3 regions of the Shewanella sp. BF02_Schw genome follow, and region 2 is predicted to be linked to each of the others. Evidence: predicted binding sites of a transcription regulator. Region 2 holds the regulator's gene; each other region holds the start of a gene.
The links. Region 2 encodes sigma-54, which starts transcription at its own class of promoters, with help from an activator protein. Its sites were predicted from a motif close to GTTGGCACGNNNNTNGNNT; they were not measured.

Region 1: a site for sigma-54 is predicted at 3,651-3,669, ahead of glnA (glutamate--ammonia ligase). Genes of this name have one in related genera too.
Region 3: a site for sigma-54 is predicted at 8,055-8,073, ahead of HNW13_RS05305 (YccF domain-containing protein). Genes of this name have one in related genera too.

The regions. Positions count from the first base shown of each region.
Region 1 covers NZ_JABKAW020000004.1:157,477-168,662, reverse strand. The annotation lists gene HNW13_RS16025 (DUF2959 domain-containing protein) at 1-86, shown strand, start outside; gene HNW13_RS16020 (Lrp/AsnC family transcriptional regulator) at 201-671, opposite strand; gene HNW13_RS23655 (prepilin-type N-terminal cleavage/methylation domain-containing protein) at 864-1,412, opposite strand; partial or broken gene HNW13_RS23545 (GGDEF domain-containing protein) at 1,457-2,035, opposite strand; gene glnA (glutamate--ammonia ligase) at 2,140-3,549, opposite strand; gene typA (translational GTPase TypA) at 4,030-5,841, shown strand; gene HNW13_RS15990 (pyrimidine/purine nucleoside phosphorylase) at 6,253-6,564, shown strand; gene HNW13_RS15985 (DUF4124 domain-containing protein) at 6,695-7,219, shown strand; gene glnL (nitrogen regulation protein NR(II)) at 7,359-8,396, shown strand; gene glnG (nitrogen regulation protein NR(I)) at 8,432-9,844, shown strand; gene HNW13_RS15970 (sensor domain-containing diguanylate cyclase) at 10,073-11,186, shown strand, end outside.
Region 2 covers NZ_JABKAW020000007.1:4,019-15,204, reverse strand. The annotation lists gene HNW13_RS19950 (calcium/sodium antiporter) at 1-821, shown strand, start outside; gene HNW13_RS19945 (KpsF/GutQ family sugar-phosphate isomerase) at 866-1,843, shown strand; gene kdsC (3-deoxy-manno-octulosonate-8-phosphatase KdsC) at 1,846-2,412, shown strand; gene lptC (LPS export ABC transporter periplasmic protein LptC) at 2,409-2,969, shown strand; gene lptA (lipopolysaccharide transport periplasmic protein LptA) at 2,956-3,537, shown strand; gene lptB (LPS export ABC transporter ATP-binding protein) at 3,534-4,265, shown strand; gene HNW13_RS19920 (RNA polymerase factor sigma-54) at 4,408-5,892, shown strand; gene hpf (ribosome hibernation promoting factor) at 5,918-6,205, shown strand; gene ptsN (PTS IIA-like nitrogen regulatory protein PtsN) at 6,208-6,651, shown strand; gene rapZ (RNase adapter RapZ) at 6,648-7,511, shown strand; gene HNW13_RS19900 (HPr family phosphocarrier protein) at 7,532-7,807, shown strand; gene mgtE (magnesium transporter) at 8,319-9,683, shown strand; gene HNW13_RS19890 (hypothetical protein) at 10,204-10,356, shown strand; gene HNW13_RS19885 (transposase) at 10,376-10,627, shown strand.
Region 3 covers NZ_JABKAW020000001.1:1,171,707-1,182,892, forward strand. The annotation lists gene ggt (gamma-glutamyltransferase) at 1-325, opposite strand, end outside; gene HNW13_RS05270 (GNAT family N-acetyltransferase) at 471-1,649, shown strand; gene HNW13_RS05275 (LysE family translocator) at 1,691-2,308, opposite strand; gene hppD (4-hydroxyphenylpyruvate dioxygenase) at 2,412-3,452, opposite strand; gene HNW13_RS05285 (homogentisate 1,2-dioxygenase) at 3,523-4,683, opposite strand; gene HNW13_RS05290 (LysR family transcriptional regulator) at 4,903-5,832, shown strand; gene HNW13_RS05295 (TIGR00266 family protein) at 6,006-6,794, shown strand; gene HNW13_RS05300 (EVE domain-containing protein) at 6,982-7,449, opposite strand; gene HNW13_RS05305 (YccF domain-containing protein) at 7,606-8,019, opposite strand; gene HNW13_RS05310 (1-aminocyclopropane-1-carboxylate deaminase/D-cysteine desulfhydrase) at 8,216-9,187, shown strand; gene HNW13_RS05315 (hypothetical protein) at 9,411-9,584, opposite strand; gene HNW13_RS05320 (ChrR family anti-sigma-E factor) at 10,268-10,951, opposite strand; gene HNW13_RS05325 (sigma-70 family RNA polymerase sigma factor) at 10,944-11,186, opposite strand, start outside.

The sequences.
Region 1 (11,186 bases), on a different contig from region 2:
AGACTGATATCTCTAGCCTGATTAAAGAAATGAACAAATCGATTGCCGAATCGAACAAGTTTATTGCCTCAATGGAACAAGGTTAAACCTTACCTAACCTATCAACTTAACGCCCTTAGCGGTAACCTATGCTGTCATAGTCTATGACGGCCTAGGTGCTGCTTTTGGGTATTTATATGTGCCTATTTGCGTATTTGTGCTTATTCGATCGGTGACTGGTCCACTGGCAATGCCGTACGGCTAAATATTTGCTTCAAAACTACTGTAGTTTCAATGCTGGCGACAAACTTGAGGTTGCCGAGCGATTTTTTGATAAATTGCTCATAAGAAACCAAATCTTTGGCGACTATTTTGAGCATATAATCATAAGATCCAGTTACCACGGCGCATTCCATCACTTGAGGTAATTGTGCCATGGTTGACTCAAATAACGCTGTCGATTGATCAGTATGTTCCGTTAAGCGTATCGATGTATAAACCACAACATTAAGACCCACTTTAAAAGGGTCAACTTGGGCACCATAGCCTAAAATCACTTTATCTTGTTCAAGCTTTTTGACTCGTCGTAAACAAGGCGTATCCGACATATTAACCTTATCGGCTAATTCAGAAACAGCCATCCGGCCCTGACGTTGTAAAATTTCTAATAGCTTGAGGTCTTTCTTATCCATTGAACAAATCGCTTTTTAGTGAGTGATTAACGGTATAAATATCATATTCCTGAGTGAAATCCTCTACAAATTTACGTTAATCACAAATATTTCAAGCAAATGGGAGCCACAAAACAATAAATGCCATAAAGTTAACATGGCATTTGTCTAAAGAGGGTAATTTGAGGTGATACTCGCGAATAACAAGAGCACTTAACACTCGTCAATATCGACGACAACTAAAGGTGACTCTCCTGCAACTTGTGGCTGAGAGTATCTAATTTCACATTTATTCGCAGCATAATCCGCATTAGGACGAATACGTAACCCGCTTCGATTATTAACATCGTATGTTGTGATGTTAAATTCACCACCGCTACCGTTGTCGGCAATGTTAATCATCCTGATGATACCTGCTGAGGTATGACGCGGATATCCGTAAGCTAGAGTCACTGATTGGCCTTGTACTGTAATACTATTGCCCAAACCATTACTGGCTCCAGGGGCCGTTTCATCGCAACTGGCGCTTATCACGCAAGCTGAATAGACCAAAGTTTTACCGCTGTTAATTGCTGCTGCAACACCCTGCATACTGCTCGCGTAAGCATTACTTTTTAAATCGATAAATTTCGGAGCAACCACGACAGCAAGAATGCCTAAAATAATAATCACTACCACAAGTTCTATTAAGCTAAACCCTTGCGGCTTACGCCACGAAAAACAACCATGATTAAATGAGCATGTATGTATCAATTTAGACATCCTGCAGCCAAATAAAAAATAACATTAATCTCTATTCTAAAATATTAATCAGCCAGTATCACCTGACTTTTGCCGGCATGTTTAGCCTGATACATCGCAACATCAGCACGATGGATTAAGCTATCTGTATCGCTATCAACACCATTATAAATGGCAGCGCCAATACATGCACTAATGATTAAAGAATGTGAGCCTATTTGAAAAGGTTGTTTGATCAGTTTAAGAACACTGTTGGCAGTGGCCATAACAGCGTCACTGTCGATATCATTCGGTAAAAGTAATACAAACTCGTCACCACCATAACGCGCAAGAATTTCACTCGGAAACAAATGCTTACTTACCTGTTAACCAATTTTGACTAGCAAAGCATCGCCAATGCCGTGCCCGTAAGTATCATTAATGACTTTGAATCCATCGAGATCGATAAAAAGGATTGAGAACGGCTGTTTTTTATCCCGTAAACGCTCAGTTGCCTGCCTGTTCGACAACCGATTAGCGAGTCCAGTCACCACATCATGATTGGCTAAATGTAACGCTTTAGTTTTGGCAATAACTAAATCTGCAGTGCGATCTCTGACTCGTTGAGATAACTCTTCACGGCTGTTTATCACCTCTTCTGACATTTGCTGAAAACTATCATTCTCACCTCTTTTGAGCAAAAAAAAACCCGATAATCAATTATCGGGTTTTTTATTGGTTTGCTTGTTTAAGCAATTGTATTCAAGAATTACAAGCTGTAGTACATCTCAAACTCAAGTGGGTGAGTAGTACGTGCAACACGTTCTGCTTCAGCCGTTTTAAGTTGGATATAAGACTGGATAAAGTCTTCGCTGAATACGCCGCCTTTAGTCAAGAACTCATGGTCAGCTTGTAAATGTTCAAGTGCGTTTTCTAATGACGTTGCAACCTGTGGAATTTCAGCAGCTTCTTCAGGAGGTAAGTCATATAAATCTTTATCCATTGCTTCACCTGGGTGGATCTTGTTTTGAATACCATCAAGACCAGCCATAAGTAATGCTGAGAAACCTAAGTATGGGTTTGCATGTGGATCAGGGAAACGCGCTTCGATACGACGGCCTTTAGGGCTTGGTACCACTGGAATACGAATTGAAGCACTGCGGTTACGTGCAGAATATGCAAGCATTACAGGCGCTTCAAAATGTGGCACTAAACGCTTGTAAGAGTTAGTGCTTGGGTTAGTGAACGCATTCAATGCACGAGCATGCTTAATAATGCCGCCAATGTAATAAAGCGCTAAATCACTCAAACCAGCATACTTATCACCTGCGAATAAGTTTACGCCGTCTTTAGCTAAAGACTGATGCACGTGCATGCCGCTACCGTTGTCACCAACGATTGGTTTTGGCATAAATGTCGCTGTCTTACCATAAGCATGCGCCATGTTATGAACAACGTATTTTAGAATTTGAATTTCATCAGCTTTCTTAGTCAACGTGTTGAAACGTGTTGCGATTTCGTTTTGACCCGCTGTTGCTACTTCGTGGTGATGCGCTTCAACTACTTGACCCATTTCTTCAAGTACTAAACACATTGCCGAACGTAAATCTTGTGACGAATCAACTGGTGCAACTGGGAAATAACCACCTTTCACCATTGGACGGTGACCCGTGTTACCTTCTTCATAGCTCTTAGCTGAGTTCCATGATGCTTCTTTTGCGTCAATCTTAACAAAACAACCTGACATGTCGGTACCAAAACGGACATCGTCAAATAAGAAGAACTCTGGCTCTGGACCAATCAATACTGTGTCAGCAATACCAGTAGAAATTAGGTAAGCTTCAGCTTTTTTAGCAATTGAACGTGGGTCACGATCATAACCTGTCATAGTACCAGGTTCTAAAATATCACAACGAATAAGCGCTGTTGTTTCTTCTGTGAAAGGGTCTAATACGAAAGTGGTTGGATCTGGCATTAGCACCATGTCAGATTCATTAATGCCTTTCCAACCTGTAATTGAAGAGCCATCAAACATTTTACCGTCTTCAAAGAAATCTTCATTTACTTGATGAGAAGGAATAGAAACGTGCTGCTCTTTACCTTTAGTGTCGGTAAAGCGTAAGTCTACAAACTTAACTTCTAACTCTACAAGTTGTTTTAAAACTGATTCAACTGACATTCTCAAGCCTCCGGTAGGGTAAAGGGTTGTCCCTTAAATAATCTTGCTATTCGCCAGATGATGCACCTGGAAAACGAATCTTTTCATAATTATCAGCAATAAAGCGATATTCATGCCAGATCGCTAACTAATTGATTTTATGAAGATGAGAAAGTTTCCAAATCTTCTAAACCATAACCTTGCACCAACCTCGTGCATCACTATGTTTCATCATGGTGCAAAAGTCCATAATGGTGCGTCATGTTAATGTTGCTGTTTTAGCCAATGTCACAGTTTTGTCTTACACCATGGTTATGCTTCATATATATACGTTTTATGCTGTTTATTAATCCATAGCAAGCGATAGATTTACAAGTGTTCAAAAATAATCCTATCTACAAAAGCTGCTGTGAAGTAGAATGGCACGCTTTTTTACAGTAGCTATAATCTATAACTACTGTTAGATCCTTTTTTTTTATTTGCTGGTTTAGAGGTTTATCCGTGCTAGAGAATTTACGTAACATCGCCATTATTGCCCACGTTGACCATGGCAAAACAACCTTGGTTGACAAAATGTTGGCGCAGTCAGGAACCCTTGCATCTCGTGGAGAAGCTACTGAGCGGGTTATGGATTCTAACGATCTTGAAAAAGAACGTGGGATCACCATTCTGGCAAAGAACACTGCCATCCAGTGGAACGACTACCGTATTAATATCGTAGATACTCCTGGCCACGCCGATTTCGGTGGTGAAGTTGAACGCGTTCTATCTATGGTTGACTCAGTATTATTGTTGGTTGATGCAGTTGATGGCCCAATGCCACAAACTCGCTTTGTAACCAAGAAAGCATTCGCTCAAGGCCTTAAGCCAATTGTTGTTATCAACAAAATTGACCGTCCAAGTGCTCGTCCAGATTGGGTTATTGACCAAGTATTCGATTTATTCGTTAACTTAGGTGCCACTGACGAACAACTAGATTTCCCAATCGTTTATGCTTCGGCATTAAATGGTTTTGCAACGTTAGATCCAGATGTAGCAAGCGATGATATGACGCCGCTATTCCAAACTATCGTTGAGAAAGTAGCTTTCCCAGATGCTGATGCAGAAGCTCCATTCCAAATGCAAATTTCTCAAATCGATTATAACTCATACGTGGGTGTTATCGGTATTGGCCGTATTACTCGTGGTAGCGTTAAGACTAACCAACAAGTGACCATTATTGGCGCTGACGGTAAGACACGTAACGGTAAAATGGGCCAAGTATTAGGTTACATGGGTCTTGACCGTACTGAAGTGCCAATTGCAAATGCTGGTGACATCGTTGCTATTACAGGTTTAGGCGAGCTTAAAATCTCTGATACTATCTGTGCAGTGAATGCAGTAGAAGCAATGCCACCGTTAACTGTTGATGAACCAACACTAACGATGACATTCCAAGTAAACACTTCTCCGTTCGCGGGTAAAGAAGGTAAGTATGTTACTTCACGTAACATTCTTGAACGTTTACAGACTGAATTAGTTCACAACGTAGCACTTCGCGTTGAAGAAACAGAAAGTCCAGACCGTTTCCGCGTTTCAGGTCGTGGTGAATTACACTTATCGATTTTAATTGAAAACATGCGTCGTGAAGGTTATGAATTAGCCGTATCTCGTCCAGAAGTTATTCTAAAAACAATCGATGGTGAGCTACATGAACCATACGAAACTGTAACAGTTGACGTTGAAGAAGATCATCAAGGTACCGTAATTGAAAAATTAGGTGTTCGTAAAGGCGAAATGAAAGACATGCAGCTTGATGGTAAAGGTCGTGTACGTATCGACTTCGTTATCCCAAGCCGTGGCTTAATTGGTTTCCAAACCGAATTCTTAACAGCAACATCTGGTACTGGTCTAATTTATCATTCATTTGATCACTACGGTCCACACAAAGGTGGCGATATTGGTCAACGCGCTAACGGCGTATTGATTTCAAACGCAACAGGTAAAGCACTAACATTCGCTCTATTTGCTTTGCAAGACCGTGGTCGTATGTTTATTGGTCACGCTGCTGAAGTGTATGAAGGTCAAGTAGTGGGTATTCATGCTCGCTCTAACGATTTGACAGTAAACTGTTTGAAAGGTAAGCAGCTTACTAACATGCGCGCATCAGGTACTGATGAAGCACAAGTATTGACTACGCCTATCACATTGACTCTTGAGCAAGCTCTTGAATTCATCGATGATGATGAATTAGTTGAAGTAACTCCTAAGAACATCCGTGTTCGTAAGAGATTCTTAACTGAGAATGAGCGTAAGCGTAATAACCGCAGCTAATTACCATCAATGAGTGGCAACGTCTGCCACTCATTGAGACCTAAAAAGCCCAGATGCATGCATCTGGGCTTTTTGTTGTCTAGTCTATACAGGAGGCTAAAAATATTGGTAGCAAGCGGTGACGAGCGAAAGAGCCTAGGACGCTGCGCTGCTAGTACGCTCCGCGGCTAGAGGCTATAAAGTCAACAGCTTAGCAGCGAAGCTTTCTCTATCCCTGAGATGACAAGCGATGACGAGCCAAGAGCCTAGGTGCTAGACTGCACGCAGCGTTCGCTTATTATCGCTTGTTATCGTTTCTGAAGCTGTCTCTAGCAGCAAAGCGACTCTCGTGATACAACATGAAAACATTTAACTAGATATTTTACGTAAACGCAGATAGATTCAAACCAAGATCATTTTTAGGGAAAATATATGAGTATGTTGCAACAGGTAAGCGTCGCTAAAAAAGCCAATGTGTATTTTAACGGTAAAGTGATAAGCAGAAGCGTAGTATTAGCTGATGGTAGTAAACAAACTTTTGGTGTGGTATTGCCTGGTGAATATGAGTTTTCAACGGCTCAAGGTGAAATAATGCAGGTTATTTCTGGCAAATTTGACGTGTTATTACCGGGTAAAACTGAGTGGGTTGCATATGCTGAAGCAAGCCAGTTTGAGCTTGCACCAAATGTGAGCTTCAGTATCCGAACAGATCAAATTTCAGAATACTGCTGCCAATACATCTAGTGTTGTTGCACCTAAATAAACAATAGCGGTTTAATATCGCCGCTTCGATTCAGCTTAACTAAACAGTTTAAGCTGATTTTTTTTATAAAAACGTCTACTCTATTAAAACTGTCGTTTTATGGAGTACATCATGCGCCTTATCATACTTATTAGTTTGCTATTATTGAGCGCCCAAAGTGTTGCTACCGTATACCGTTGGGTAGATGAAAATGGCAAAGTTCATTACTCAGATGAACAAAAAAATAATGCCGAAGCTGTTGAATTAAATGAAAACACCCAAAACAACATGACGATTGACACCCCAACAAAAATCAATGTCATCCCAACAACAGAAGCATCAATTAACTACACGATTTCGATTACCTCTCCCCAAGAAGAAGCTACTGTGCGTGACAATAATGGCGCATTTACCGTGTCAGTGAGCGTCACCCCTCAATTACCTCGTGGCGTGCTAATGACATTATTAGTCGATGGTATTATCGCAGCCCCAGCTCAAGCATCGAATATATTCCAATTAACGGGCATTAATAGAGGTGAACACTCGTTGGTTGTTAACGCTGTAACACAAAGCGGCAAAGTCCTTGCATCAAGCTCTCCTAGAAAGATATTCCTTCACCAAGCATCTGTATTTGGACCTGCAAAAAAGTCTAAATGATTAAGATAAAAATCAGTTTATTCATTAGCTTATGAAATTTTGCGTGACTATTTATCTTACAAAGTGCTTGTGTGTTCCGGGTTGTGATATGCACCAAAGTGGTGCATTATAATGGTGCAACCCTATACTAGGACGGCTAATGGACACAAATAACCTTCTCAATCACTTAGTCACCGCAGTGCTTGTTATTAATAACGAGCTCAAGCCGAGCTATGCTAATGCCGCGGCCGCACAATTATTGGGAGTAGGTAACCATAAGCTACTCGAGCAAACGCTTCCTGAGCTTTATCAACTGATGGGGGTTGAGCCACAATTACTGCGCGATGCCATTAATGCCGCCCAGGGACTCACGGTCAATACCGCCGCATTAATAACCCTAGACGGCCAACATCACACCATTGATATCACCTTGATGCCAATTGAAAATGACAATAACCTCAGCATTTTAGAATTACGTCAAGTAGACCAACAACGTCGCATTCATCAGCAGCTTAATATGGACGCCCAACAACAAGCTGCACAGTTTTTGGTACGTAACTTAGCCCATGAAATTAAAAACCCACTGGGCGGCCTTAGAGGCGCTGCGCAGTTGTTATCGCGAGAGCTCGACTCGCCCGAATTAAAAGAATTTACCAGTCTTATTATCGAACAAGCAGATAGATTACGTAATTTAGTCGACCGTTTACTTGGCCCACAACGACCAACGCAGCATGCTGAACACAATATCCATCAAGTGATTCAAAAAGTGCTTAAGTTAGTCGAAATGGCACTGCCAGACAATATCTGCTTAAAACGAGATTATGATCCATCGATTCCAGATATTCAGATGGATCCAGATCAAATGCAGCAAGCTGTATTGAATATTGTCCAAAATGCGATACAAGCGTTAGAACATTGTGGTGGCGATATTGTCATTCGCACTCGCACTCAACATCAAGTCACCATTGGAACACAGCGCTATAAAGTGGTACTCGCCTTATCCATTATTGATAACGGCCCCGGTATTCCTGCTGAGTTAATGGATACCCTCTTCTACCCTATGGTCACCGGACGTGACGAGGGTTCAGGGTTAGGATTATCCATTGCGCATAACATTGCCCGATTACACGGCGGTCGCATTGATTGTGTTTCGGCACCAGGGCATACCGAATTTATTATTAACCTGCCATTACAATAACTAGCATGCCTTTGTAGGCAGAATGAGGTAGTAACATGAACATTAGTGAACAAGTTTGGATCCTCGATGATGATAGTTCGATCCGTTGGGTACTCGAAAAAGCCCTTAAAGGCGCATCACTGTCAACGGCTAGCTTTGCTGCTGCAGAATCCTTGTGGCAAGCTTTAGAAGCATCACAACCTCAAGTCATCGTTTCAGACATCCGCATGCCAGGTACTGATGGCTTAACCTTGCTTGATCGCTTACAACTGCATTATCCGCATATTCCAGTGATCATCATGACCGCCCACTCAGACTTAGACAGTGCCGTGAGCGCATATCAAGCAGGTGCATTTGAATACCTACCAAAACCATTTGATATTGATGAAGCCATTAATTTAGTTGAACGCGCACTCACACATGCAACAGAGCAAGCACCACAACCCGTTATTGATACCACCATAAAAACCCCTGAAATTATTGGTGAAGCCCCGGCAATGCAAGAAGTGTTTCGTGCCATAGGCCGATTATCTCGCTCATCTATCAGTGTGCTCATCAATGGCCAATCTGGTACTGGTAAAGAATTAGTCGCTGGTGCATTGCACAAACACAGCCCGCGTAAGGACAAACCCTTTATTGCATTAAATATGGCTGCCATCCCAAAAGATTTGATTGAATCTGAACTCTTTGGCCATGAAAAAGGCGCCTTTACTGGTGCCGCCAACGTGCGCCAAGGTCGTTTTGAACAAGCTAATGGTGGCACGCTATTTTTAGATGAAATTGGTGACATGCCAATCGATGTGCAAACGCGATTATTACGAGTCCTTGCCGACGGCCAGTTCTATCGTGTCGGCGGTCATCAAGCAGTGCAAGTTGATGTACGTATTATTGCTGCGACACATCAAAATCTTGAGGTGCAGGTGCAAAAAGGCACCTTCCGCGAAGATTTATTTCATCGCCTCAATGTGATCAGAGTACACTTACCGCCGTTATCGCAGCGCCGTGAAGACATTGCCCAACTCGCCAATCACTTTTTAAGCACCGCAGCGAAAGAGATTGGCGTTGAACCCAAAATACTCACTAAAGAAACCGCGGTAAAATTGGCTAACCTTCCTTGGCCGGGTAATGTTCGTCAACTTGAGAATACTTGTCGTTGGTTAACCGTAATGGCGTCCGGACAAGAAATTTTACCGCAAGATTTACCACCAGAATTGCTTAAAGACCCAGTAGCAACCCAGCAGAAACAAGCTGGAGCAAGTGACTGGCAAACCGCATTAACTGATTGGATTGATGAAAAGCTGGCTGCAGGTGAAAGTGATTTACTCACTGAAGTGCAACCTGAATTTGAACGTATTTTACTTGAAACAGCACTAAGACATACTCAAGGCCATAAACAAGAAGCCGCTAAACGTCTAGGTTGGGGTCGTAATACCCTAACGCGTAAATTAAAAGAGCTGTCGATGGACTAAAAACGAAACGACGCAGGGGAGCCATAATGATGTAATAACATTATGGCAATGACACTTTTATGAAAATGCTATGATCTTAACAACGGTAAGTGCGAAGATGATCTCATATTGCCGAGTTTACCCAGTTTACACATCACATCACATCAGGGTACAAATAACCAAAAGCGCTAGAATATTTATCGAGTAAAAATGCTACATTAAAATATAACATTCAAACAAGGAACGATTTTGGATTTTGATGCTCATTATGGTGTAGTTATTCATCAAGATTTTATACCACTTTATGCCGATGATAATTATGCAAAAATCTTCGGTTATAATACAGCTCAAGATATTTTAGCGCTAAAGAGTGTTCTAGAGTTAATCGATCCCGAACTACAGGATGTAGCCACACACACTTACTACGCATTAATGAGTGGTATAGAAAAACCTCAGGTACGCAGCTACGTTAACCGTAACCGTTTAGGTTTGAAACTCAATATATTAGCTATTGAACACATAGTTGAATGGCAAGGACGATCAGCCCTACAAATCACGATTGTGGATTTAACTGAATCTACAACACTTAAACAAGCTTTAGTACAAAGTGAAAGTCGCTATCAGCAATTAGTCAATGGATCTGTACAAGGCGTATTAGTACATCGCAACTTTAGCCCGCTATATTGCAATCAGACATTAGCACAACTATTCGGTTACCCTAATACCCAAAGTATTATGTCACTCGCCTCAATTTTGGATGTGATTGAACCAAGCTATCAAGAACAGCGCCTAGACGCTAACGCTGCGTTACTCGCGAATAAAGTTAAACCTCATCCTGTTGAAATCAAATGCCTACACCTTAGCGGTCGTATCATATGGGTGAAATTAATTGAGACGGTGATCAGTTGGGAGCAGCAACCCGCTATTCAAGTTACCATGATCGATGTCACCGAATCTTATTTATTAAAAGACAAACTCGATAAACAAATCTATGTTGATTACCTCACAAAAGCCCTTAATCGACGAGGGTTAATCCATTTTAGTCAGCAATTAATGACCCATAGCACCCTTGTGCATGAACACCTTTATTGTGTCTTAATGGGTATAGATGATTTAAAGCAAATTAACCATTTGTTTGGCCATGATATGGGTGATAAAGCGTTAATTCACTTTGCTCAGCATTGCCAAAGTAAGCTTGCTGAAACTGACTTAATCGCCCGTTGGAGCGGTGATGAATTTATTGCCATCATTCAAGCTAGCAGCAAAAATATTGCACTAAAAATAGCCGAGAGTATTCGTCATAGTATCGAACATACGGAGCTAATCGAACCAGAAAGCGGTAAGCACATTCGCTTTAGTGCCT
Region 2 (11,186 bases):
GTAGCTCTGCACCTGAAATGTTTGTTGCGGCCACCGCATCAATGGATGGCATGCGTGATACCGCCATTGGTAACGTATTGGGCTCAAACATTGCTAACATTACCTTAATTTTAGGATTAACAGCCTTACTAGGTGCCATTAGCTTAGATTCGAAGACCTTAAAACGCGAAATACCTATCATGCTTGCTGCTACGGTATTTGCCGGTTACACCTTGCATGATAATGTGTTGACACAAACAGAAGGTATCATGCTTATTGCATTACTTTTGTTGTTGATGGGATATTTCATTTGGCAAGCTACTCATGACAAAACCCCAGACAGCTTAGATGATAAACTTGAATCTGAGATCCCTAAAAATGTGCCAACCTTTCATGCTATCATTTGGCTGGTTGTCGGTATTATATTGCTCCCCCTATCAGCAAGTTGGATGGTCGATGGCGCTGTAGGTATTGCAACGTTTTATGGGTTGTCAGATCTGGTGATTGGCTTAACCATTATCGCAGTAGGAACCAGCCTACCAGAATTAGCGGCCTGTATTGCTGGAGTATTAAAAAAAGAACACGACCTTGTCATTGGTAACATTGTTGGGTCTAACTTGTTTAACATTCTTGCGGTACTGGCACTACCAGGATTGATCTCCCCTGGTGAAATAGATGCTTCAGCCAGTGGAAGAGACTTCTATATGGTATTAGGCACCAGTGCAGCATTAGCCGTTTTAGTATTATCCAGTGGCGCTAAGCAACAACTTACTCGCTGGCATGGCGCACTATTATTAATCACCTTTATTGCGTACCAAATTGTTGTCTTTCAGTCGCATTAGATTGGAGCATGAAGGTAAAGTATTAAGCTAACAGAGAGAGTCGTATGGTAAATCACACTCAATTTCGTCAATGGGGTCGTAAAGTCATTGATATAGAAAAAGCTGCCTTAGATAATTTATATCAATATGTAGACTCGGTTGAGTTTGACCAAGCATGTCAATTGATCATGCAGTGTAAAGGTAAAGTGATTGTCATGGGGATGGGCAAATCAGGTCATATTGGTAACAAAATATCCGCGACCTTTGCCAGTACCGGCACACCGGCATTTTTTGTTCACCCTGGTGAAGCCAGTCATGGTGATTTGGGCGCATTAGCCAAAAATGACATTGTACTCGCCATTTCCAACTCTGGTGAATCAAGCGAAATACTGACATTAATGCCTGTTATCCAACGTATGGGTGTACCAGTGATTGCGGTGACCGGTAAACCAGACTCTAATATGGCGCGTTTATCCAAAATCCATTTATGCATTCAAGTGCAAGAAGAAGCATGTCCATTAGGATTAGCACCCACTTCCAGCACCACTGCAACACTTGCTATGGGCGATGCATTAGCCATTGCTTTATTACAAGCAAAAGGTTTTACTCGTGATGACTTTGCCTTATCACACCCAGGTGGCTCTCTTGGAAGAAAATTACTTCTAAAAGTCGACGATGTCATGCATAAAGACGATGATTTACCGATCGTCAATGATGATATTTGTATTACTGAGGCACTTTATGAAATATCTAAAAAGGGCCTTGGCATGACGGCAGTAGTCGACCATGCCAATAAACTTGTGGGCATTTTTACCGATGGTGATTTACGCCGGGTTATCGATGCAGACGTGAATCTTCGAATCACTCCTATTGCCCAGGTTATGACCGAAAATTGTGTGACCTGCCCTGCGGGGATTTTAGCCGCACAAGCACTGCAAATCATGGATGAAAAGAGCATCAACGGACTGATTGTCGTTAATGAAAAACATCAACCGATCGGAGCATTAAACATGCTCGATATGGTTAAAGCTGGAGTCATTTAATCATGTCAGAATCAACCTCGTTTCACCAAGGATTTTACGGCCCTGTCAGCAATGATATTTGGCAACGAGCTCAAAAAATCAAACTGTTAATCTGTGATGTCGATGGAGTATTTTCAGATGGACGTATTTACCTCAGTAATGCAGGTGAAGAACTCAAAGCGTTCCACACTCGTGACGGTTATGGTGTGCGTTCTTTGCTTACCAGTGGTATCCATGTTGCCGTGATAACAGGACGTAAATCCAAGATTGTTGAAAACCGCATGACGGCATTAGGTGTAACACATATTTATCAAGGTATTGATAATAAATTTGAGCCTTTTGAGCAATTATTGTCGCTCTATAATGTGACTGCTGATGAAGTGGCTTACATTGGCGATGACATGGTAGACCTACCTGTAATGAAAGCCGTAGGACTAGCCGTTTGTGTCGGTGATGGTCATCCGTTTGTCAAACAACAGTGCCATATGACAACCACCCTCAATGGTGGCCACGGCGCACTGCGTGAACTCACCGATTTATTACTATTAAGCCAAGATAAATTTGCCAGTGCTCATGGTATGAGTATATGAGTAGAGTCACGCTAGGTATTATTGCTTTTTTTGGGCTTGCTTTTATATTGTACTGGCAAGCACAAGTAAAACGCAGTGAAATGGACGCGGTACAAATACGCGGTATTGAGCGCCCAGATTTTGTTGCAGATAACCTACGCACTACAGAATTCAACCAACTAGGTTTCGTCGAAAGTCGAGTCAGCGCCGAACACATGGAGCATTACGCCTCAAGTGACATCACTCACTTTACCAAACCTATTTACCTCATTTACCCTGAAAACGGTAAAGCACAATGGCAATTAAGTGCAGACCGTGGGCAATTGAATAAAAATACCAGCAAAGTCACATTAGAAAATAATGTTATTATTGATGCCATTGATATAGAAGAACCCCTGCAGTCACTGAGTACCCAAGCTATTACGGTGGATTTAACCACTATGATAGGATCCTCACAAGAGATGGTGTACATCAAAGGTAAAGGGTTTATTATTCAAGGTTTAGGCCTACATGCTGACTTGAATTCGCAAAAATTATCGCTACTAAGCCAGGTAGAAGGAACATATGAGCCACATTAATCGTCTCCACACTCGCGCCAATGTTATGTTATTAAGTAGCATACTTTGTATATTGAGTTTGCCTGCCATAGCGAAACAAGGGGATCTGAAACAAGAATTGAAAATCGCTTCAGTCAGTCAGTCTGCCGACATTAAGAATAATCAAATTGTTTTTAATGGTCCGGTAACGATTGTCCAAGGCACGATTAATATCAATGCAGATCAGTTACGGGCGTTTACCCCTGAAAACACCACCAGTAAGAGATTAATTGCTACTGGCACCCCGGCTACATTTTCACAAGAATTAGATGACGGTAAAATTGGTACCGCAAGTGCTAACGAAATTAGCTATGACCTTGCCACCACTACACTCACATTGACTGGCAACGCCAAATTGGATCAATCAGGTAGCCAGGTTACCGGTAATAAAATCAAGTACAACATCAGTGCTCAAGAGCTGATTGCCGAAAGTACTGGTACAGGGCAAGATCGGGTAATCACCATCATTCAACCAGAGAATTTCCAAGACGAGTCGGCGCCAAAGCAAAAACTCCCTGAAATTCCTGTTAACAAGCAGATCAAACCATGACCCAAATTACCTTAACCGCTGAAAATCTAGCTAAAAGCTATAAAGCTCGTCAAGTTGTTAAAGATGTGAGTTTAACGGTTAAAACAGGCCAAATTGTCGGTCTTTTAGGCCCCAATGGTGCAGGTAAAACCACCACCTTTTATATGGTTGTCGGCTTAGTAAAAAGCGATAAAGGCCGAATATTGATTGACGATGACGACCTTACTGCCGATCCAATGCATTTGCGCGCCCGCAAAGGTATAGGTTACTTACCACAAGAAGCCAGTATTTTCCGCAAGCTTACCGTTTACGACAACATAATGGCCGTACTGCAAACTCGCAAAGAGCTCAGCACAGACCAACGTATTGAACAGCTTGAGCATCTACTCGAAGAGTTCCACATTACTCACATACGCGACAGCCAAGGCATGTCGTTATCGGGTGGTGAACGTCGTCGTGTTGAAATTGCGCGCGCTTTAGCTGCTAATCCAAAATTTATTTTGCTTGATGAGCCCTTTGCTGGTGTTGATCCTATTTCGGTCATCGACATTAAAAAAATCATCCAACAACTTAAAAATCGCGGTTTAGGGGTATTAATTACCGACCATAACGTACGTGAAACGCTAGACGTTTGTGAGCGAGCCTATATCGTCAGCCAGGGTAATTTAATTGCCGAAGGCACACCTGATGAGATATTAAGTAATCAACAAGTTCGAGCTGTGTACTTAGGTGAACAATTCAAGCTATAGTTACTTTACTGGCCTTTTAGTCTAGCTAACTCATTTCATTGAACGATACCTAAACAACGTTAAATGTCATTGATGTTTATGGCAATCCATTACAGTTCGAGATTGTCATTTTTATGGAAAATCATCTAGGGATAAGCGGTAAATGAAAGCGTCACTCCAACTTAAAATGGGTCAACACTTAACCATGACCCCACAATTGCAGCAAGCCATTCGCTTACTGCAATTATCGTCATTGGAGCTACAGCAGGAAATCCAACAAGCATTAGATTCAAATCCATTGCTTGAAATAGAAGATGAGTTTTCTGAAGCAAAAAACTCCTTAAAAGAAAACCGCGACCAAGCGGATACCGACTTTAGTGACAACAGTATTGTTAATGTCGAAAAAGACACTTCCACCGTCGACATAGCAGAATCCATGACCAAAGAAACCATGGATGATTTAGCCATGGATACCACATGGGATGAAGTATACACAGCCTCACCTATGTCAGGTTCGGGCAGTGCAAGCATGCGCGATGACGACATGCCCTTTCAAGGTGAAACTACTGAAGGTTTGTACGAACACTTAGAATGGCAAAAAAATCTCACTCCATTTTCAGACACAGATCTCGCCATTGCCACCGCCATTATTGATGCCATTGATGAACGCGGTTATTTAACCCAAAGTACCGAAGATATTCTCGAAGCCATGGGTGATGAAAATGTGGAACTCGATGAGGTTGAAGCGGTATTAAAACGCGTTCAACACTTTGACCCTGTGGGTGTTGCAGCACGTGATTTAAGCGAATGCCTATTTATTCAATTAGCGCAATACTCTAACGACACACCCCATATCGATAATGCACGATTGTTAATCAAAGGCTATTTAGAGTTAATTGCTGGCCGTGATTTCAGATTATTGATGCGTAAAACAAAACTAAAAGAAAATGAGTTACGTGACGCAATCACTTTAATCCAGACACTCAATCCTCGTCCGGGCTTATTAATTACCCCCATGGATGATGAATACGTGATTCCCGATGTCACAGTATTAAAGAAAAATGGCCGTTGGGTAGTAGAGTTAAACCCAGACAACATGCCTAAAATTGGTGTTAATCAGCAATATGCAGCCATGGCTAGAGGCAGTAAAAACCCGTCGGATAGTCAATTTATTCGAGGCCATCTGCAAGAGGCTAAATGGTTTATTAAAAGTATTGAAAGCCGTAATGATACTTTACTTAAAGTGGCAAATTGCATTGTGCAATTTCAGCAAGGCTTTTTTGAATATGGCGAAGAAGCCATGAAGCCTATGGTGCTCAATGATATCGCTGAAGCTGTAGAAATGCATGAATCGACCATTTCACGAGTCACCACACAAAAATATATGCACACCCCTCGGGGCTTATTTGAACTAAAATACTTCTTCTCTAGCCATGTCAGTACTGACGATGGCGGGGAATGCTCATCAACGGCCATTCGTGCTTTTATCAAAAAGCTGGTTGCCGCAGAAAACCAGAAAAAACCACTGAGTGACAGTAAAATGGCTCAGCTTCTGGCAGAACAGGGCATAAACGTTGCTCGTCGTACGATAGCAAAATACCGTGAAGCAATGATGATCCCGCCCTCAAACCAACGTAAGAGTTTATAACCTACTAGGCAATGGAGGATTTTTTATGCAAATAAGTCTGACTGGGCGTCATGTCGAAATAACAGAATCTTTACGTGAATACATCCACAGTAAATTTTCAAAGCTTGAACGACACTTCGATCAGATCCATAATGTACACGTTGTGCTCAATGTAGAAAAATTACAACAAAAAGCAGAAGCCAAAATCAACATTAATGGCGCAGAAATTTTTGCAATGTCAGAAAGTACTGATATGTATGCTGCAATAGACGCCCTGATCGATAAACTCGACCGTCAGGTAATTAAACACAAAGAGAAGAATACAAAACACTAACGATGGAACTTTGTACCATTCTGCAGCCGGAATGCACTACCTGTGCCACACCGGGCAGTAAGAAAAAAGTACTGGAACTCATCAGCAATTTAGTCGCTGCCCAGTACCCAACCCTGTCTTCGCAAGAGGTTTTTGAAAGCCTGTTAGCGAGAGAGAAAATGGGTAGCACAGGTATAGGAAATGGCATTGCGATACCTCATGGTAGATTAACGACCATCGATCACCCTATCGCGATATTTATTAAATGTGAAGAAGCCATTGCCTTTGATGCAATCGATAAGCAACCCGTGGATCTTTTATTTGCTTTGTTAGTCCCTGCAGACCAGTGCCAACAACATTTAGGCACGTTATCGAGCATGGCCCAAAAGTTAAGCGATAAGCAAATATTGAAACAGCTTCGTAAAACTCACGACGCAACAGAACTTTATCAGGTTATTACTGCATGAAACTAGTTATAGTATCGGGACGTTCAGGCTCAGGGAAATCCGTTGCCCTGAGAGTATTAGAAGACCTAGGATATTATTGTGTTGATAATTTGCCTTTACCACTCATTGGCACATTATTAGCCCAGCTTAAAGGCAGTAATGATTTGGTTGCGATTAGCGTTGATGTTCGTAACATTGCAGAACAAGGTAAAGTGCTTCAAGACCAATTGGCACTACTTCAAAATGACACTGAAATTATCAGTTTCTTTTTAAATTCCAATGACAAAGTATTGCTTAAACGTTACAGCGAAACACGTCGATTACACCCGTTATCTAAAAATCATATTTCACTGCAAGAAGCGATAAAACTAGAAGGCCGTTTACTTGAGCCTATCGCAAAAATTGTTGATCACTATATCGACACTTCTGCGCTAAACATCTACGAATTAAGCGACCAAGTTAGGCAAATATTATTAGGCAGTGTTGATAAAGAGTTAGTGATTAACTTTGAATCTTTTGGCTTTAAACACGGCATGCCGACAGAAGCAGATTTTATGTTTGATGTACGCTTTTTACCCAACCCACATTGGGAAATAGAACTGCGTCCATTTACGGGTTTAGACGAGCCCGTACAAGAATTTTTAGGTCGTCAGCCATTAGTTAATAAATTTATTTGGCAAATTGAAAACCTATTTGAAACTTGGATGCCGCATTTAGAACGTAACAATCGCAGTTACCTTACCATCGCGATTGGTTGTACTGGTGGTCAGCACCGTTCGGTATATATTGCAGATCAATTAGCAAAACGATTTCGACAAGGCAGTAAACACACGGTTAATGCTCGCCACAGAGAATTAAATATCAGTGATACTAATAACTAAGTGAGCATAGGATCGCGTCAATGATCAAACTTGAACGCCAAGTGACCATTTCAAATAAATTGGGGTTACACGCCCGTGCCGCCACAAAACTCGCGATGTTAGCGGCGGATTTTGATGCTAACATCACCTTAACTCAAGGCGAAAAAAACGCCAGCGCAGCTAGCGTACTTGGGCTATTAATGCTTGAAAGTGGTATCGGTAAAATGATTAGGGTGACAGCTCAAGGCCCAGATGCTGAAGTAGCATTAAACGCAGTGTGTGATCTCATTAATGCTAAATTTGATGAATCTTGTTAATTTTTTAATCGCATTAAATTTATAAATAGCCTGTAATGTGTGAATAGCTGCAAGTTACTCATGCTTTAAGCCACCGTCATCCTTATTTTATGCGGCCTCTAAATGACTAGGCCATACTAACCAAACTGTCACGACATTGATGATCACCAGTAGACATCAGTCCCTCAAAAATATTAGCCCTTAGGTTTATCTCTCGCAGTTGATACCAATCTCATTAGTATCAGTTCATTCTGCGGGAGTTAGCGTTTAACATGATAAAGACATTACCGCTTCTAGCAACGGATCCAGTGCAACTCTGTTTCCGTGACGTGGTACGTCTATAGTATGTAAAGCAGCATTGGCTGCTGCAGAATTTCACCGCAGAAGTCATTTAAGTATTTTATTTCTGCATTTCATTGTCTTACGTAAAGACAGCTATTTCTGCATTTATACGCCTTGAACTGTACAACCTGAGAAACCCAGAATAATGACATACTGAATAATATAAGTATGACGAATAGGAAGTAGATATATGGGTAAAGAGTACCTAGACAATGAGATAACAGAACAACGTCTCAATCAACTCGTTCAAGCACTAGACAGTGGTCTGTTTGTCCATGCCCGTAACATGCTACATACCATGTCACCTAACGATGTCGCCCTTATTCTCGAATCATCACCGCCCAAAAATCGTCAGGTGTTATGGCAACTCATTGACCAACAATATGCTGGGGAAATTCTTGACGAATTAGGTGAAGAACTTAAAGATTCACTTATTAGCAGCATGACACCAGAGAAGCTTGCCCAGGCCACAATAGGCATGGATACAGATGACATGGCCTATATTCTTCGCAGTTTACCCGATAATGTTTACAAGAAAGTGCTCAAATCAATGCGAAGCCAAGACCGGGATAGAGTAGAGCAAGCATTGCGTTACCCAGATGATACTGCCGGCAGTATCATGAATACTGATACCGTCACCCTAAGACCAGATGTCAATATCGAAGTGGTATTACGCTATTTACGTCAACGGGGAAATTTACCTGATACGACTGATACTTTATATGTTGTGGATCGCCATGATCATGTTTTAGGCGGAGTAAGATTAGCTGATTTACTCACATGCGATCCAAGTGTAACGGTCCGCAGTATTATGGACACAGAATTAGAAAGTATTCCTGTAGAGATGTCCGATAAAGATGTGGCGCAAAAATTTGAACGGATGGATTGGATATCTGCCCCAGTCGTCGACAGCCAAGCAAAATTGCTTGGTCGAATTACTATCGATGACGTTATTGATGTCATCCGCGAGGATGCCGAACATTCAATGATGGGAATGGCAGGGATGGATGATGATGAAGATACCTTTGGCCCTGTGCTTAAAAGCACTCTGAGACGCTCTCTATGGCTAACCATCAATCTATTTGCAGCATTACTAGCCTCATCTGTCAGTAACATGTTTGAAGGTACCTTAGAGCAATTCGCCACCATCGCAATTTTAATGACCATTGTACCGAGTATGGGAGGCGTTGCGGGTAATCAAACCCTAGCACTCGTCATCCGCGGGATTGCACTTGGGCATATTGGCCAAAGTAACTCACGCTGGTTAATTGGTAAGGAATTAAGCATCGGATTATTGAACGGTTTAATGTGGTCTGTATTGGTCTTTTTTGCGGTATGGCTTTGGAAAGACGACATCGCATTAGGTGGATTAATTGGCAGTGCCATGCTGATTAATATGACGGTAGCAGGCTTTGCTGGCGCCACTATCCCCATAATGTTAAAAAAGCTAAATATCGATCCTGCGTTGGCGGGGGGTATGGTGTTAACGACGGTAACAGATGTCGTTGGCTTATTTGCATTTTTGGGCCTAGCTACATTATTTTTAATGCACTAAATCATTGATTTAAATCGTACATATCATGTCGTCCAACGAAATTGCACTATCTAGTGCAATTTTACGGACGTCGGCGGCGTCTCTATACACATAAGTCTTTTTCACACATAAGCTCATTTACCAAGCGCTTAGTACTCTGATCACTTTTGCAGCTATGTCTGCAGCCTCACTTTGTTAACGTTTTTCAAACCATCAACTGGCAACAACTCATTCGGTGAAAACCTTGCCTTCATCTTGTCATTAAGGTGACCTTTTTTTGCCATATTTGTCATCCATACTGCGCTACGACAATCACAACCGTAATGTGTTGCCGGCAGCACATGCTCACCACATTAGTGCAATTGCACCAATCTGGTTGGCGACGCAAAAATAACAAAACTACAGGTAACAGGTAATATACTGATAAATAACAACTAAAAATATTTATCAAAGTTGGCACAAGCTTTCCATATAAGAAATATGCACCTACTAAGTAGTAGTTTATTTTTTAAGCAGTCCATTGTAATTGTAGGAGATAGCGATGAATAAAATAACCGTAACACGTAGCATTATATCGATAAATGTCATGGTCAATAATGTCATTGCACAATGCCGCCAAAACATTTTTTTCTTAGCACATCTCGGTTGCAGTCAGTGGGATGAAGTTGAAACTCGCTCAGGTAAACATAGATAAATCGGAAGGAAATTATTTGATGAATATGTCAAATGCAAGACAGTATCCAATCGACTTACAAAGACAAGTGATTAATGAAGTCAAAAACCATAATCGATTATTATCCGACGTAGCAAAACAATATGGCGTGTCGGCTAAAACGGTTTATCAATGGGTGAGAAGTAACGATAGTCGCCAAACTGAAAGCAAGGGCGCGATCGTATCAGAAATAGCCTATTTACAACAAAAGATTGCCCAGTTAAGTCAACAATTACAAACAATGGCAAGTTAGTAACATTAACTGTTTTGGCAAGGATGTTTGATCGTATTAACAACTCGTCCCCCAGCAAGTTGATAACACAGCAACAAACATTCTAATAAAAAATAAGCGCAAACTATCTTGCATCCTTGCCGCTTTATAGCTCTACCGTTAGCCGTTAAGGAAGGCAGCTAACATAACAGTTCAGGCGTTATTGGGTCCCCAGACTCTATGAATCTAATAACGTCATTTTTATTAAGGTGTTTTACAGATCTAAATATCAAAACCGTTTTGGCAAGGATGTTTGACCGTGTTAACAACTCGTCCCCCAGCAAGTTGATAACACAGCAACAAACATTCTAATAAAAAATAAGCGCAAACTATCTTGCATCCTTGCCGCTTTATCGCTCTACCGTTAGCCGTTAAGGAAGGCAGCTAACATAACAGTTCAGGCGTTATTGGGTCCCCAGACTCTATAATCCAATAACGTCATTTTTATTAAGGTGTTTTACGGATCTAAATATCAAAACCGTTTTGGCAAGGATGTTTGACCGTGTTAACAACTCGTCCCCCAGCAAGTTGATAACGCACA
Region 3 (11,186 bases), on a different contig from region 2:
TTTCACGGTAATCGATAGCAATGGTTTTATTTTGCTCGGCTAAATGCACTAGCATAAAACCACCACCACCAATATTACCCGCGCGAGGTAAGGTTACTGCAAGTGCATATGCCACTGCTACGGCCGCATCGACCGCGTTGCCACCTTGTTTTAAAATATCAACACCAATTTGGCTAGCTATGGCTTCTTGGCTTGAAACCATGCCATGCTTAGCATAGATTGGCTGAGCCGTTGCCATTTCACTGAAGATTGAAGCTTCATTTGCTTGGCTGTCAGCAATATGAAGCGCAGGATAACAAAGTGTGAGTGTTAATGCGGTGCTCAAAAAAAGCGGTGTTAATTTAGGGAATCGTGTCACGATCAATCCTTGGTGTGTATTGAGAAGATACTGTGATAGAACATGCCACATGATAGCAATAATTGGTATGAGTTTTAGCGGTTGAGTGTTAATTATTATAGGGTAGGTGTGGGTGGAACAAACACAAACGCGAGTTTATCAATATAAATTTGTTAATAGTATTAGCAATATAGATTCTTCAGTATGGAATATCTTTTTTGGATCATCTCATCCTTTTACCCGGCATGAATATTTATCCGCTCTGGAAATGAGTCGCTGTGTTAGTGCTGAAACGGGTTGGACGCCGATGCACCTTATGGTGATGGATGGCGATAATATTATTGCATTGATGCCCTTGTACCTTAAAAGTCATTCTTGGGGGGAATATGTGTTTGATTGGGCATGGGCAGAAGCTTATGAGCGTCACAATATAGGCTATTACCCTAAGCTTGTGGGCAGTATACCTTTTACTCCTACAACTGGGCGACGTATTGGTATTGACCCAAGGTTACCAAAACACGATCAACAGCCCTTGATTGACGGTATTCAAACCTATCTGTCACAAACTGTCATTAAACAGGGTTGGTCATCTTGGCATTGTTTATTTACCAATACCGAGCAACATCTACAGTTTGCACAAGCAGGGGTAATGGAGCGTGTTGGTTGTCAGTTTCATTGGCACAACCAAAATTATGCTGATTTTAATGACTTTCTGAGTACATTAACGTCACGTAAACGCAAAAACATCACTAAAGAACGAATCTCTGCAAGGCAACAGCTACAATTCCGATTTATCGATGGCGATAAGGCGAGTGCAGAGCAATGGCAGGATTTTGTGCGTTGTTATCAAAATACTTATTTAAAGCGTTCTGGTCATAAAGGGTACTTGTCGGCAGCATTCTTTGAGCAGATAGCAGCAACAATGGGCTCAATGATCCGATTATTATTGATTGAAAATAGTGACGCACAATTAGTGGCATCAGCATTATATTTTGTGTCAGACACGCATTTATATGGTCGTTATTGGGGGGCGTTAACAGAATGCGACTATGTCCATTTTGAAGCATGTTATTACCAAGGCATTGAGTACGCTATCGCTAATCAATTATTAGTTTTTGATGCAGGAGCACAAGGCGAACATAAAGTGGCTCGAGGTTTTCGTCCTGTGAAAACCACCTCAAGCCATTTTGTTGCTCATGAAGGTTTTAATGATGCCATCGGTGCTTTTTGTCAACAAGAGCAAGCTCATATCGACATTTATATACAGCAAATGTGCGAACAACTGCCGTATAAATCGATTGAAAATACATAAAATAGTATGAGGTTAATTACTCATCAAATGTGCTTTCTGGGTTAGCCTAGCGCTAGCCAAATACCAACCAGTATCATTAAACTTCCGGCGATACGATTCATCCAGCGGATATTATCGCCTCGACTTAAAAATAATCGTAAACTCTTACCGCCGCTGGCATAAGCCAGCATCGACACACTTTCGGTGACCATTATAATACCAAGCAAAACGGCGAGTTGTGGCCCAACGGCATTATCTACATTAATAAACGGCGGTAATAGCGAAATCATAAAAGCCCAACCTTTAGGGTTGGCAATCGCGGTAATAAATCCTTGGCTGATTAAGCTCATGCGACTGGCTTTAACTTCAATACCAGTGATGATGGCCATTTTGCCTTTAGCACGCCACATATTAATGCCAATGTAGCCAAGGTAAGCGCCACCCACCCACTTAAGAATATCGAACACCTGTGGGTAATTTAGCATGATGCTAGCAACCCCAAGTACTGCTGCAATGGCGACCAACGCCACGCCCACTAATTCACCTAACATCATCCATAAGGTTCTGCGTACACCAATACTCATGCCGAGTGTCATGGCTAAAGTCATGCACATACCGGGGGTGATAGACACAAAAAAGAACGTTGGAATAAACACAGCGAGTACGGCGTAATCTGGCATTAGAAAGGTCTTTGATTAGAATGTAGATGGCAGAGTGTAAAGGCCTAAAATGATAAAAACCAGCAATTTGCTGGTTTTTATGTATCACTTAGTGTCTATAAAATTACAGCACGCCGCGTTTCATTTGATCGCGTTCAATCGATTCAAACAACGCGGTAAAGTTACCTTCGCCAAAGCCAAGGTTATTTTTACGTTGAATGATTTCAATGAAGATAGGCCCAAAAAGATTTTTGGTGAAAATTTGCAATAAATAACCGTCATCATCGCCATCAACCAAAATCTGGTGATGCTTGATACGGTCGTGATCTTCGGTCACTTGTGGCAACTTCTCGAAAATGGTGTCGTAATATTCAGGAATAATATCCAGTGTTTTGATTGAGGTGCCTTCCATAGCATCGAGAGAGGCCACAATGTCACGACTTCTGAATGCCAGATGTTGAACACCTGGGCCATTGTATTCACCTAAGTATTCATCAATCTGATTTTTGTTATTGCCTTTACCTTCGTTAATCGGGATACAGAAACTGCCGTCTGGAGAGCGTAGCGCATAAGATACCAAAGCAGTTTGAGCGCCGCTGATGTCGAAATAACGTACTTCGGTAAAACCAAAGATGTCTTTATAAAAGTTAGCCCATTTTTCCATGGTGCCTTTGTAGACATTATTGGTTAAATGGTCGACTTCCATAAAGCCTTTCTCAGGCGTTACGATAGGCTGTTCTAAATCGACAAAGTCAGTTTGATAAATATTGTTTTGTTCACCAAAAGTGTCAATAAAATAAATCAGACTGTCGCCGATACCGTAAATAGCTGGGTAGGGCATGTCTTTATTGGCATCATCGGCTGGTTTTGCACCACGGGCAACGGCTTCTGTAAATGCAAACTGTGCATCTTCTACACGCCAACCCATTGAACAAATAGCCGGACCATGAGATTTGGCGAATTCTGCAGAAAACCCTGCACGGCCTTTATTCAATAGAAAGTTAATGTCATTTTGTTTGTAGTAAACAATGTCATTATTTTTGGCTTTTTTTAACATCGAAAAACCAAAATCAATGAATACTTGGTGCATGTATTCTGTATCTGGGCTAGCAAATTCGGTGAATTCAATGCCTAAAAGGCCCAGTGGATTTAGTTCGCTTGCCATTTTGTTTTCCTTTATTTTATGTCAACACGCAATCACTCTTTGGTGACTTGGGTTAGCTATAAATGTGGTCTTAGTTTTCTAACCAAGAGCGGTTGTAATCATCACTCATGCAATTTTTGACATGAGCGGTTAAATTCAGTGGGGCGAAGGTATCAACCATCACCGCATATTCGTATGTTTCGGTTTTGCCGATAGAGGCTTCTGTGCGACCAGGTTGAGGCCCATGCGGCACACCTTTTTGGTGTAACGTCATATAGCCCGCTTCAATGCCTGTACGGCTCATAAAGTCACCATCGACGTAATACAAGACTTCATCGCTGTCGATGTTGTTGTGGTAATAAGGTGCTGGTATCGATTTCGGATGAAAATCGTATGGGCGTGGCACAAAGTTACAAATGACAAAATTGTGTGCAGTAAACACTAAATGCTCAGACGGTGGTAAATGAATCTTGCCAACTTTTGGTGCATATTCACTGATGTTAAATGCCCAAGGATAAACGCAACCATCCCAGCCTACTAAGTCAAATGGATGCCATTGCAGTGTCATTTTTTGATAGCGATCACCAAATTTACACATTAACGGAAACTCACCTTTTTCAACCACGGCATCAGCCAAGGTTGGCGTACGAATGTCTCGTTCACAGTAAGGTGCAGATTCAAGCATTTGGCCGTATTCGTTTCTGAAATGCTTTGGCACTTCGACCATTGAGGATGATTCAATAACAAACAAGCGTACATTTTGATAATCGTTAAATTTAAGTTGGTACGTCGTCCCGCGTGGAATAATTAAGTAATCCCATTTATTGGTTTCAATGACACCGTATTCACTCAATAATTGGCCTTCACCCTCGTGAATAAACACCACTTCGTCAGCATAGGCATTTCGATAAAACTCATTGGTGTCTTCAGTCACTTTCGCGGTGTACATGGCGACATCATTATTGAAAAATATTTTATTTCGGGCGCTAAAAAAGTTGCCTTGGCAGTCGGCTTGGCGCGAGTCTAATTTATAATTTTGAATTAACGAGTCTTGCCATTGTTCACCATGAGATAACGAATAAGGTTGAACGTCTATCGCTTTGGTTGGCATATTGTGATGATATTTATTGGAGTAGATATTCGAAAAGCCATGGGTTGAAAATAATTCTTCACGGTACAACTCGCCATTGTCTTTTTCGAAGGCAATGTGACGTTTGGTCGGGATCTGACCTTGTTTAACATAGAATGGCATCTGATTGTCCTATGGTGAATCGACTGCGAGTGTCGTGGCGTTTATGTTATTTGTTGTTATGGCCTAATCGCATTGGGCAAACCAATATGTGATCTAACTTACAATTTAGTGGTAAAGATCAACAAAAAAAAGAATAATAAATAACTCAACACAATCTATTTTTTAGATTGTTATGTTAACTTTACATTTGTGTATGGATAACGGGACAGTGGAAATCTTATGCGAATAGATATCGATGCCTTTAATGTACTGCAAGTACTTGTTGAAGAAGGAAGTTTTGCAAAAGCTTCAGAGCGATTACACAAGGCGCAATCGGCAGTAAGCTATCAGATTAAAAAACTAGAGCAACATCTCGGCGTGACATTATTTAATCGAGATCATTATCGAGCGGAATTAACACCCGAAGGGAAGGTTATTTTGGCCGAAGGACAACGACTGTTACAGCATTTAGCCAATATTGAACATCTGGCCAGTCGTTTTAGTCAGGGTTGGGAGCCCAAACTTGAGTTAGTGATAGACGGTGCTTTACCGATGGAACCGATCATGACCGCGCTTAAGCGCATGTCAGAACACAACATACCGACTAAAGTGCAGCTTAATATGGAGTTTTTAGGCGGGGTACAGCATCGCTTTGAGCGCGACCAGGCCGACTTAATGCTGGTTAAGGATTATCGTACTGGCCCCTCTTATCATCCTAAACCGCTACCTGCTATTACCAGCGTGCTAGTCGCGTCATCTCAACATCCATTAAGTCAGCTTAAAGACATTAGTTTGCCTGAATTGCAACAACATGTTGAGTTAACCATAGAAGATTCATCTCCTGGTAAACGTGACCGTGATGAAATGCAATTTGGCGGCGATAAAGTCTTTTATTTGTCAGGCTTTATCATGAAAAAAAATGCCTTACTAAAAGGCCTGGGTTTTGGTTGGATGCCGGATTTTTTAATTGCCGAAGAATTACATCAAGGACTACTTATTGAAGTTGATTTTATTGGTGGTAATCGCTTTAGTTTTACACCGCAATTAGTGTCCACACTTGAACGTCCGCTTGGGCGAGCTGGGCAGTTATTTACCGAGCTTATTTTGCAAGAATTTGCTCAATATCAATTACAACAACAATCAGGATTGAGCGGTGCGGGTTTAGGTTAACGATGGACACAATTGGTAAACAAATGCAGTGGCAACAGAACGCGGATATTTTATTGAAATGTTGTCATGTTAAATGGATGATCATTTTGTTACCTTAAATCATCCATAAGGAATAATGCCTTAATACTGAATTGGGCAACTGCAAACATTAAATAAATTTTTAAGGAATGAAAATGAGCATGAAAAGTCATGAAGTAGATTATGAAATTATAGGTTCTAGTATGCAGCTGGTTGAAGTTGAATTAGACCCAAATGAGTCTGTTATTGCTGAAGCGGGTGCGATGACTTACCTCGAAGAAGACATTATGTTTGAGGCCAGAATGGGTGATGGCTCTGAACCAGAATCCGGTTTTTTTGGCAAGCTACTTGGTGCAGGTAAACGGGCCATTTCGGGTGAGGGTATTTTTATGACCCACTTTACTAATCAAGGTCAACAAAAACGAAAAGTGGCATTTGCTGCGCCATTTCCTGGCACTATTTTGGCTATAGACTTAGCTCAACATCAAGGCGAACTTATCTGCCAAAAAGACAGCTTTTTAGCGGCAGCCTTAGGCACGCAAGTAAGCATGAAGTTTAATAAGCGATTAGGCACCGGTTTCTTTGGTGGTGAAGGATTTATTCTACAAAGCCTTAAAGGTGATGGCATGGCGTTTGTGCATGCTGGTGGGACACTGATTAAAAAAGAATTACACGGTGAGACATTGCGGGTCGATACCGGTTGTTTAGTTGGATTCACTCCCGGAATTGATTATGACATACAACGTGCAGGCTCATTAAAGTCGATGGTATTTGGTGGTGAAGGTTTGTTCCTTGCAACCTTAAAAGGCCATGGGACTGTGTGGTTACAAAGCTTACCGTTTTCTCGTATGGCTGACAGAATTATTGCTCATGCACCATCAAGTGGTGGCAAAGACCAAGGTGAAGGTTCTGTACTTGGCGGAATAGGGCGAATGATTAACTAACATGGGCATTGCGTGATCTTATCACTGTGCCGTTAGTATTTGAGCTCAGACTATTTATAGCTAATAGTGTTTACGTAGTCTGAGCTGTCTTTAGGAGGCTGATTTAAAGAAGATGTTTACTGGCCTGCTGACAAGCTGGTCTGTTTTAATTCAAGGTTACCGATGCAAGGTCATCAATCTAACGTTATTATTCTAAGGTTGTTAGTTGCATAATGTGTTGGTATTGCAACTGTGTGACGGGCTGAATACTCAGGCGGGCACCTTTAGCCACTAATACCATATCTTGCAGCGCGGGATCGGCTTTCAATTGCTTCAAGCTCACAGGCTTAGAAAATTTGGCCATAAATTGAATATCGACTTGCCACCATCGAGGCGCATTAGCGTTAGATTTTGCATCAAAATACGGTGAACGGTTATCAAAAGCACTGCTATCAATTTGAGCTTCACTGCTAATTTTTGCTAAACCCACAATGGCAGGAACTTTACAGCTAGAGTGGTAAAACAACACTACATCGCCAATTGTAATTTGATCGCGAATATAATTACGTGCTTGATAGTTACGAATACCTTGCCAAGCAACAGTTTGCTGCTTACTCATCTGTAGATTATCAATACTAAAGTCGTCTGGTTCAGACTTCATTAACCAATAGTTCATGTGATCCCATTATTGTCTTTAAAGTGACTGAATAACCTTTCAGTGCTTAAGAATGGCAATGTACACGGTGCAGATACGATTAGGCAAATAAAAAGCCGACAGCATTATGCTATCGGCTTTTTACAACAGTGGTCATTCAGCGGTTATTAACGAATGTTAATAAGTCGGTTTGGCAATAACGGTTTGACCAATAGGGGTTAAACTTAATAAGGCTAACTTAAGATGTTGTAACGCGAACGGAATACCTATAATCGTTACAAAACAAGCCAGAGCATGGACTAGATGACCAATCGCGAGCCAAATACCAAAGCATAAAAACCATATTACATTACCCACCAAACCTAACGTGCCAGTGCCAATATCTTCTTGGCCTGAAATGTGTTTTCGGTTAACGGTCTCTTGTCCAAATGGCCAGAAAGCCAGTTCGCCAATAACAAAACAAGCACGACCAAATGGGATGCCAATGATACTGATAAAGCACAGTATTCCAACAAACCACCAAGCTAGGCCCATAACAAAACCACCCATTAAAAACCAAGCAATATTAAAGATTAAGCGTAAAAGAGACATTTTCATTCCTATCAATAGTCAATATTCTCAATATAAAGCCATTTTCATGCCATGTTTTCAATTTGTTGATTATTAAGGATTAAGTGTTGCTGTGGTATTGTATAAATAGAACAGTGCGAGGATTCACGCAAATGAATCGATGAGATTTATCATTTTTTAGTTAAAATGCTCATATTACAGTTGATTGAGACAATTCATGTTTTCGATAAGCCCAGTGCAAACGATGAACTTTGCTGGCCGCAGCATCTACATTAAACGAGATGATTTATTACATGCTGATTTTAGTGGTAATAAAGCACGTAAATTTTATCATTTTTTACATCATGATTATTCACATATTACCCAACTAGTGGCATCGGGTTCGGCCCAAGCCAACTCATTATATTCCATGTCAGTATTGGCTAAGCGGCAAGGGTGGAAATTTGATTACTATGTAAGCCATATCAGCGAGTTTTTATTACAACATCCTCAAGGCAATTATGCCGCTGCGATACAAAATGGCGCCAATATTATTGATGTTAGTCATTTGACCGATGTTGAAAATCTTCAAAGTATGCATTTAGACGATGCGATGCAATATATTGTTTCATCGAATCCAAGCTACGCAGATAAAAAACAATTACTTTTTATTCCTGAAGGTGGGCGTTGTGAGTATGCCGAAACCGGGATAACACAACTTGCCTGTGAAATAATTCAATGGGCGCAAGATCAACAAAAAAATAAGCTAAAGGTATTTTTACCCTCAGGTACGGGGACCACTGCGGCTTATTTAAATAAACAACTTACTCAACAATTGGCTCATTTATCATTAACGAAAGTTTTTACCATTGAGGTGTTAACTTGCAGTACCGTGGGAGGGGATGAATATTTACGTCAACAATTCTCACAATTAGTCGATGAGGTTTATTTTCCTACAATTATTAATGATGGTCATAAATATCATTTTGGCAAACTATCACGACGTTGTTTTGATATGTGGAATACAGTATGCCAGTCGGGAATTGAATTTGAATTATTGTACGACCCGGTTGGATTTCTAGTGTTACAACATTATTTGAATAGTAAAACTGCCAATGCAACCGATATTCTCTATATACATCAGGGGGGAGTTTTGGGAAATAAAACAATGTTGCCAAGATACCAACGAAAATTTTCGCACACTGTTTAATTACAGGGTGAATGCAAGATGTTTTTTCTATAAGTTGTTGATATAAAATTAGATATTTTAGAGGGGTTAACTGGGATGTAACGCTGAAGAATAACTTAAAATGATGCGAGTGAGTTATTCATTTTGCCCTGTTTTAATAAACATCGGTAAGTGAGAGGAGAATACCGAGAAATGAGTTTATTAAATAACAGAGCAAATGATTAACGCAAAGCGTTAGGGGGTATTACTTATTGGCAGAGATTAACCATTTCATGAAGTTTAATGCTTCAATACGTTTTGAAAAGGTTTTTTTGTTTTTACCTAGGCTGTCGGTAAAAGCAATTGAATTCTTGTTTGACGAGATAGAGTTAACCGGAAAGCTAACTGAAATTTCGTGTCCATTCATGTTGTATGACATAGGTCACACTCCTTCTTATATATTCACCATTAGGTGAGAAAATTGTTCAATAAAATATCCTTGGCATTTTTTAGTGTTGCAAAAGATTAATGTTTCGAGATTTAACTTAACCTATCCTTTACTCACTAATCAAGTGTTGATATGTAAATAGTTGATTAAGGTCTATTTTATGCTTGCAACATTGATGTTGTCACATGACATATAGCCATAAAAAAATTAATACATATTTAGTACTTAACTTTGTAAGTTAAACATAGTTTTATGACAACAAGATGACGTGAATATAATTTAAATTATCATATCAACAGAAATCAATTGAAATCAAAAACGATGTACAGAAGCTTGTCTTGGGTTTATTTACGAAGTGAAGTTGAGCAGACTTACAGGTAGGTAACCAAAATTAACAAGAAAACTAAATCTGTGTGGATAATATACTGAGTGTTTGCATATGGCAATAGTCTTTTTCAATTTTTAATCAAATTAATGCAGTTTTCGATTAAAAAATAGCAATTAGTGACTAATCATCGACAATTCTCACCTTGCTCGGATGTCGATAGTGTTAAAAGGGATGACGAAAATTCACTCATCATCCCTTATTGCTGGTACAACTTAATGATAAATAGCGGCCAAGTTGTCGATGCACAAACCTTAGTAGTTAACATTTTAAGAAACTAACGTAATGGTTAGTAAAGTAAATCGCCAATTGGATTTAATAGTTTGCTGAACCCTTTAGTGAAGTATAACGGGGCATCGACAATGGTATAGCACAAACAACCTTCAAGTGTTTTTGGTGAATGTTGGTGCTCTTTATCAAGCAGCATAAAATCACCAGGCTTGTAGGTGTTGTAACAGTCGCTGAACTCACCTGCGAGCAGTAATGTTAGCTCTGCACCTTTATGTGTATGTTCAGGAATTTCACCATTTGCTGCGATATGCAACAAGCTTGCTCTTGCTTGTGGCTCTCCGGTATCGAGTCTCAAACGGCTGACTTTACCAATACCCTGCCAAGAAGCATTAATTTGCTTACGAAATACCTTAGGCAGCGGATAATGCTGACCTTTAATACTAACGCTATTGTCTTCAATCGGATCAACTGTACTAGCTTGTTCAACCTCTAAAGTATCTAAGGTTGAATTTAATAGCTGCTCGAGTAGTGCGTCTAATTGATTATTATTAGTGTCTACCGACTGAGTTTTTACGGCCGACTCAAACTGTTGCTCAGACAACGCAATTGTCACCTGGTCAAGTTGTTGCTGGCAATGAGGACACAATTCAGCATGAGCGGAGATAGCAATCGACATCGATAGCGGCAACTCGCCTTTAGCATGGAGAGACAGCAAATGCTGGTCTGGGTGGTAATTAATCATAGTGTTTCTCCATAAAGCTTTTTAATTTTTCCAAGCCAAGTCTGAGTCGTGATTTAACCGTTCCAATTGGAATGTTAAGTTTGTCTGCTAACTCTTGTTGAGTAAGCTCTTGCATATAAATACCTTGTACTACTTGGCGTTGTAGAGGAGGTAATTCTTCTACATGCAGCAATAAAGTTGCCGATAATAAAAAATCATCGTCGTTGTTTTCAGCTTCATCAGACTCAAATAAAGG